One region of the Liquorilactobacillus hordei DSM 19519 genome, then DNA from elsewhere that is predicted to be linked to it. Evidence: a T-box and tRNA genes for the amino acid it is inferred to sense, from the RefSeq annotation. Region 1 holds a T-box; the other holds one or more tRNA genes.

Region 1 (3,398 bases):
TTTTCCTTCAAATGAATCAGCAGGATTAATTTGATAATCAAGTTCCTGAATTCTCTCACCATTTATATAGATAGCTCCATTTGCAACATCTTCGCGCGCCTGTCGTTTCGATTTTTCAATTTGTGTCGAAACAAGCAAATCAATAATATTTATTACTTCGCTTTTAATCTCAACTGTTGGCATTTTTTTAAAACCTTGTTTTATTTCAGCTGCCGTTAACAGCTTAACATCGCCAGAAAATAATGCTCTAGAAATATGTTCTGCCTGAACTACCGCTTCATCTCCATGTACAAAAGCTGTCACTTCTTCAGCCAATTTTCTTTGAGCCTCACGTTTTTCAGGTTCGTTGGCAACTTTTTGTGCCAATTCATTTATCTCTTCTTCTCCTAAAAAAGTAAAGTATTTCAGATATTTTATTACATCCCGATCATCTTGGTTCAACCAAAATTGATAAAATTCGTATGGTGTTGTTTTCTCCGGATCAAGCCAAACGGCACCACCTGCTGTTTTACCAAATTTAGTTCCATCTGCTTTTAACATCAGCGGAATTGTTAATGCAAATGCTTCTGTTTCAGAACCCTCAATTTTATGAATCATGTCAATTCCTGAAGTAATATTTCCCCATTGATCCGCACCGCCAATTTGAAGTTCAACGTCATTTTCTTTTAATAAATGATGAAAATCAATTGATTGCAGGATCTGGTATGTAAATTCTGTAAAAGAAATTCCACTCTCTAGGCGACTTGAAACTACTTCTTTATTCAACATTGTATTTATACTAAATAATTTCCCATAATCCCGCAAGAAACTCAGTAAATCTATTTTTGATAACCAGTCATAGTTGTTCACAACAGTTATATTATCTTTACCAAAAAGGTGCTTCATTTGAGCAGTCAATGCTTCTTCATTATGATGAACTTGCTCCATTGTTTGCAGAACTCTTTCAGAATTTCTTCCTGAAGGATCACCTATTGATCCTGTTCCACCTCCAATTATGATATGTGCTCGATGCCCAGCCGTCTGAAACCGTTTAAGCATCATAAAAGGTATAAGATGTCCAATGTGCAAACTATCCCCAGTTGGATCAACACCACAATATACACCTATTGATTTTTCTTCTACTTTTTTTCTTAATCCTTCTTCATCCGACATTTGGTTAATTGCTCCGCGCCATGTTAACTCATCAATAATGTTCATTATTCTTCCTCCTAAAATAAAAAAGTCCCCAATACTATTAATAGTATTAGGGACGAAAATAAATTCCGCGTTACCACCCAAGTTGTCACACATGTGACCAGCTCTTACACCGCTAAAGAGGTGAGTCTATGCTAAGCTCAATAGTGTAATTCGGAAGAATAATTTGTCTTGATTCACAATACCATCAAGTCTCTTAAACAGTGATTATCTTCCTACTATCTATCTCATCGCTTTTTAATAGACAAAGTATAACTTAGACATATCAATGTGTCAATTATATTTTATCTTCTTTTTCTTTAATTTTCCTTTGACACTCTGGACAAATTCCATAAACCTCATACTGACTGTTCAAAACTTGATAGCCAGTCTCAACTGTAGCAATTTTCTCGTTCTTTTTATACGAATCATCAAAAACATCAACAATCTTATTACAATTGACACAAATAACATGGTAATGCGGTATTTCGAAATAATCATACCTCATATGTCCCCCGCTATCCGCAGCAATCTCAATAATTAAATTATGATCCACAAATAATTGTAAAGTATTATATACTGTTGCCAAACTGACACTAAAACCATTTTTTCTAACATATTTGAAAATCATCTCAATCGATGGGTGGTCGTGTGATGTCATTAAATACGACAGGATTACCTGTCTTTGTGGCGTATTTTTTATTTTGTTGTTTTTTAGCTTGTTCGCAGCTACTAGCAAAGTATTTTGTCCCTGCGTTGCCATCACGTTCACTCCTCAATAATTATAAATGATAATAATTCTCAACAATAATATTATACCTTCAATAAAAAAATGTCTATCTATGAGCTGGTATCTCTTCAAAATCAAAAATATAATGTGCCACACTGCGACCATTTTTAGATTCTATTCTAATCTGAGCTGGTAATTGTTCACGTAGAGCACTTACGTGACTAATTATCCCAATTAAACGATTTTTTCCTTCTAAAGTTTGAAGCGCTTCTAAAGCTACTTGCAAAGAATCATCATCTAATGCTCCAAAACCTTCATCAATAAATAAAGCATCAATCTGTGTTCCTCCGTTAATACTCTGAATAACTTCTGCCATCGCGAGTGCTAAACACAAAGCCGCAATGAAACTTTCACCACCAGAAAGTGTTTTAACACTCCTAAATTTACCTAAATCAGCATCAAAAATATTCAACTCAAGTCCAGTATTTGTAGCATACGTTCCATTATTTCTATCAATTTCAAAGTGGTATCTCTCGTTTGTCAAGTTCAGTAATTTAATGTTAGCCACTTGCAATACCCGCTCCAAGTACCTACGTAATACATATCGTTCTAATCCTAATTTTACCTTGCCCTTTCCACCAATTACTTCTAGCAGTTCATTCCACTGAGCATCTAATTTAAGTTTTGCTTGATATTCGTCCCATCTTTTATTAACTGCCTGACTCACTTTTAATAGTTCAGAATGCTTCTGTGAAATTTTTTCGTATTCTGCAAAAACTTCTTCCTTATTTTTCTTTAATTGTAAAAGAGAGGCATCTAACTTTGCAATATCTGGAATAACTTTTCCCTCTGTTCTTATTTTTAAATCAGTAATTTGCGTTTTTAATTCAAACATTTTATTTCGGTAATCTTTAATTTTGGATTCAACCATTTCAATCTTCTTTATTTCCTTAATTCCCGTCTTCATCATAGTGAAAGTCAAGTTTTTATCGTGATTGTGCATAACTTTAGTAAGTTTTTCAGTATCTTGCCGTAACTTGATTTCTAAGGAGTCACTCGTATTCTTGAGGCCTTTAAGTCGCTCAGTAAGAATCGTTAAGTTATTACTAAGTTCAGTCATTTCACTAAAGATTTTTTGCTTTTCGGTTTCAAAAGCTGTAATTTTTTGCTGCTTATCTACTATAATTTTCTCCAACTGTTTCATAGAAGAAATATTGTCTGGTATTTCAGCGTGAATAGTAGCCAACTTTGTTTCAGTCTTCGTAATATTAAGTTTAAACATTTGTTCTTTTTTTCTCAGTAATTCCATTTTTTCTTCGGCTTCTAGTTTTTCATGCATTAATCGTTCAACTTCTGCTCGAGTGTCCTTAATAATCTGTTTTCTGTTTTCTAAGTTTTGAAACTCCTTATCTAAATTCAACTTCAATTCAGTAACCAGTTTCTGAATCTCTGCAAAACTATCTTCTCGCAAATCCAAAAGACTTCTCAATTTTTC
Region 2 (3,398 bases), 1.1 Mb from region 1:
TACTTTTAGTGCTGAAACGTCGCTAGTTAAACCACACTGTCAAATCTCAGAAGATACCAAACAGATGATTATTCTACAGCTTACTAAAGATCGTAGTATTACTGATATTGCAGAGGAATTAAATGTTTCACCAGTGGCAGTTAATCGAGTACTTGATTCATTAGCGATTCAGACTAAGACCGCCTTGCTTACCTTACCAACTACGTTGTGTTTTGATGAATTTCGCTCCACTGGTCATCAGATGAGTTTTATTGCCATTGATGGTGATACACATCGGCTAGTTTCTGTTTTACCTAATCGCCTTAATCGAAGTATCCAAAATCACTTTGAAAGTAACTATTCCTTAGCTGAACGTAGGAAAGTTAAACAAGTAGTTATTGATTTCAATGCACAGTATCAATCCGTAATTCACATAATTTTTCCAGAAGCAAAAGTTATCGCCGATAACTTTCATCTAGTTCAAATGGGACTCCAAGCACTGAACCAGACACGCGTACAGTTAATGCATCGATTCACTCAAAATTCACGAGAATATCGAGTTCTCAAACATCACTGGCGTTTATTTTTAAAAACTTATTCTGGCTTAAATCAACGTAAACCACAATGGTTTGCGCATTTAAAGAACTGGTTCACCCAAGAACAATTAGTCTGGCAAGGTCTTGAGTTAGATTCAACCTACCAACACACTTACTTCGTTGCGCATTCCCTAGTTGATGCCTTAAGAAAGCGTGATTATTTAAAGTTCATTAAAACACTAAATCGAGCTGACAAAGTCAGCCCACAGCTTGAAACTACAATAAAGACCTATCGCAAATATCTACCATTAATTAAAAACATGATGGCAAGCAACTATTCAAATGGCCCACTAGAAGGTGTTAATCGCAAAATCAAACAAATTAAACGCACGGCATACGGCTATAGAAACTGGTCACATTTTTACACCCGGATTAGAATTGAATTTACGATTCGAATAAAAAAAAGAAAACCAATTCGAAAATGAATTGATTTTCTTTTAAAAATTTCCCATCAACAGCGGTTGACAAAGAGCCATTAATTGTTTTCATTAAAAAAAGAAGCCTCAACCATACGGTTTAAGACTTCCTTATTTTTGTTTCCAACTGTTACCATAAATACCGGTGATCGGGGTCGAACCGATACGCCCTCAACGGGCACTGGATTTTGAGTCCAGCGCGTCTGCCAATTCCGCCACACCGGCATACTACTACAATACTTATAAAACTATACTACTGTTAGCGCCTAAAAGCAACTAAAGGCGGTAACCGGATTTGAACCGGTGATGAAGGTTTTGCAGACCTCTGCCTTACCACTTGGCTATACCGCCAGATATAGTACAAATCCAAAACTGGGTTAGCTGGATTCGAACCAGCGCATGAGGGAGTCAAAGTCCCTTGCCTTACCGCTTGGCTATAACCCAATCTTAAAGGCGATAGGTGGGAATCGAACCCACGCGTGCCGGAGCCACAATCCGGTGCGTTAACCACTTCGCCACTATCGCCATCAATGGCAGGGGTAGTAGGAATTGAACCCACACTGACGGTTTTGGAGACCGTAGTTCTACCTTTAAACTATACCCCTATTATTAAAAATGGAAGGGAGTGGATTCGAACCACCGAACCCGAAGGAGCGGATTTACAGTCCGCCGCGTTTAGCCAGACTTCGCTACCCTTCCATGGTGGCGCGGGACAGAATCGAACTGCCGACACATGGAGCTTCAATCCATTGCTCTACCAACTGAGCTACCGAGCCATCAAAATATAAATATAAAACGGTCCTAGACGGATTTGAACCGACGATCTCCTGCGTGACAGGCAGGCGTGATAGACCCCTACACTATAGGACCGTAATATTATGGAGGATACAGGGCTCGAACCTGTGACCCTCTGCTTGTAAGGCAGCCGCTCTCCCAACTGAGCTAATCCTCCAATATGACCCGTACGGGATTTGAACCCATGTTACCGCCGTGAAAGGGCGGTGTCTTAACCACTTGACCAACGGGTCATTCTGCTACGGAGAGTAAGGGATTCGAACCCTTGAAACAGGTCATAACCCGTTTACATGATTTCCAATCATGCTCCTTCGGCCAACTCGGACAACTCTCCAGCATAAACAACAAACTCCGGCAGGCGGGCTCGAACCGTCGACAACCTGATTAACAGTCAGGTGCTCTACCAACTGAGCTATGCCGGAATAATTAAAGCACGGCAACGACCTATCCTCGCAGGGGGCGATCCCCCAACTACTATCGGCGCTAAGAAGCTTAACTTCTGTGTTCGACATGGGAACAGGTGTATCCTTCTTGCCATCATCACCGCACTCTTTTGCTTGAGAAAACTTTGTTCTCTCAAAACTAGCTAATATTTCTCTTCCTTAATCAACTACCGTCCGCATTTCTTTCTTTGGTTAAGTCCTCGACCGATTAGTTTTGGTCCGCTCCATACATCACTGTACTTCCACTTCCAACCTATCTACCTGATCTTCTCTCAGGGGTCTTACTTCCCGAAGGAATGGGAAATCTTATCTCGAGGTGAGTTTCGCACTTAGATGCTTTCAGCGTTTATCTCATCCACACATAGCTACCCAGCGATGCTCCTGGCGGAACAACTGGTACACCAGCGGTGTGTCCATCCCGGTCCTCTCGTACTAAGGACAGATCCTCTCAAATTTCCTACGCCCGCGACGGATAGGGACCGAACTGTCTCACGACGTTCTGAACCCAGCTCGCGTACCGCTTTAATGGGCGAACAGCCCAACCCTTGGGACCGACTACAGCCCCAGGATGCGATGAGCCGACATCGAGGTGCCAAACCTCCCCGTCGATGTGGACTCTTGGGGGAGATAAGCCTGTTATCCCCAGGGTAGCTTTTATCCGTTGAGCGATGGCCCTTCCATGCGGAACCACCGGATCACTAAGCCCGACTTTCGTCCCTGCTCGACTTGTAGGTCTCGCAGTCAAGCTCCCTTGTGCCTTTACACTCTGCGAATGATTTCCAACCATTCTGAGGGAACCTTTGGGCGCCTCCGTTACCTTTTAGGAGGCGACCGCCCCAGTCAAACTGCCCACCTGACACTGTCTCCCACCACGTTTATTGGTGAGGGTTAGAGTGTTCATACAACGAGGGTAGTATCCCACCAATGCCTCCATCGAGACTAGCGTCCCGATTTCTATGGCTCCTACCTATCCTGTACAAGTTGTACAAACACCCAATATCAAGCTACAGTAAAGCTCCATGGGGTCTTTCCGTCCTGTCGCGGGTAACCCGCATCTTCACGGGTAATATAATTTCACCGAGTCTCTCGTTGAGACAGTGCCCAAATCGTTACGCCTTTCGTGCGGGTCGGAACTTACCCGACAAGGAATTTCGCTACCTTAGGACCGT

Evidence for each region. The T-box of region 1 lies ahead of tyrS (tyrosine--tRNA ligase). A T-box ahead of a tRNA ligase gene usually reads a tRNA of that ligase, here a tRNA-Tyr.
Region 2: it encodes a tRNA-Tyr, which carries the amino acid that the T-box ahead of tyrS (tyrosine--tRNA ligase) is inferred to sense. The anticodon was not compared.

Annotation. Positions count from the first base shown of each region.
Region 1 is NZ_CP049303.1:758,982-762,379, reverse strand. Features, by position in the region: gene tyrS (tyrosine--tRNA ligase) at 1-1,197, opposite strand, end outside; T-box leader at 1,243-1,434, opposite strand; gene G6O70_RS04880 (Fur family transcriptional regulator) at 1,472-1,936, opposite strand; gene G6O70_RS04875 (AAA family ATPase) at 2,010-3,398, opposite strand, start outside.
Region 2 is NZ_CP049303.1:1,943,684-1,947,081, forward strand. Features, by position in the region: gene G6O70_RS10765 (ISL3 family transposase) at 1-1,000, shown strand, start outside; tRNA gene G6O70_RS10770 (tRNA-Leu) at 1,132-1,216, opposite strand; tRNA gene G6O70_RS10775 (tRNA-Cys) at 1,272-1,342, opposite strand; tRNA gene G6O70_RS10780 (tRNA-Gln) at 1,364-1,435, opposite strand; tRNA gene G6O70_RS10785 (tRNA-His) at 1,444-1,516, opposite strand; tRNA gene G6O70_RS10790 (tRNA-Trp) at 1,523-1,596, opposite strand; tRNA gene G6O70_RS10795 (tRNA-Tyr) at 1,608-1,690, opposite strand; tRNA gene G6O70_RS10800 (tRNA-Phe) at 1,692-1,767, opposite strand; tRNA gene G6O70_RS10805 (tRNA-Asp) at 1,788-1,861, opposite strand; tRNA gene G6O70_RS10810 (tRNA-Val) at 1,871-1,943, opposite strand; tRNA gene G6O70_RS10815 (tRNA-Glu) at 1,948-2,019, opposite strand; tRNA gene G6O70_RS10820 (tRNA-Ser) at 2,029-2,120, opposite strand; tRNA gene G6O70_RS10825 (tRNA-Asn) at 2,136-2,208, opposite strand; rRNA gene rrf (5S ribosomal RNA) at 2,218-2,334, opposite strand; rRNA gene G6O70_RS10835 (23S ribosomal RNA) at 2,418-3,398, opposite strand, start outside.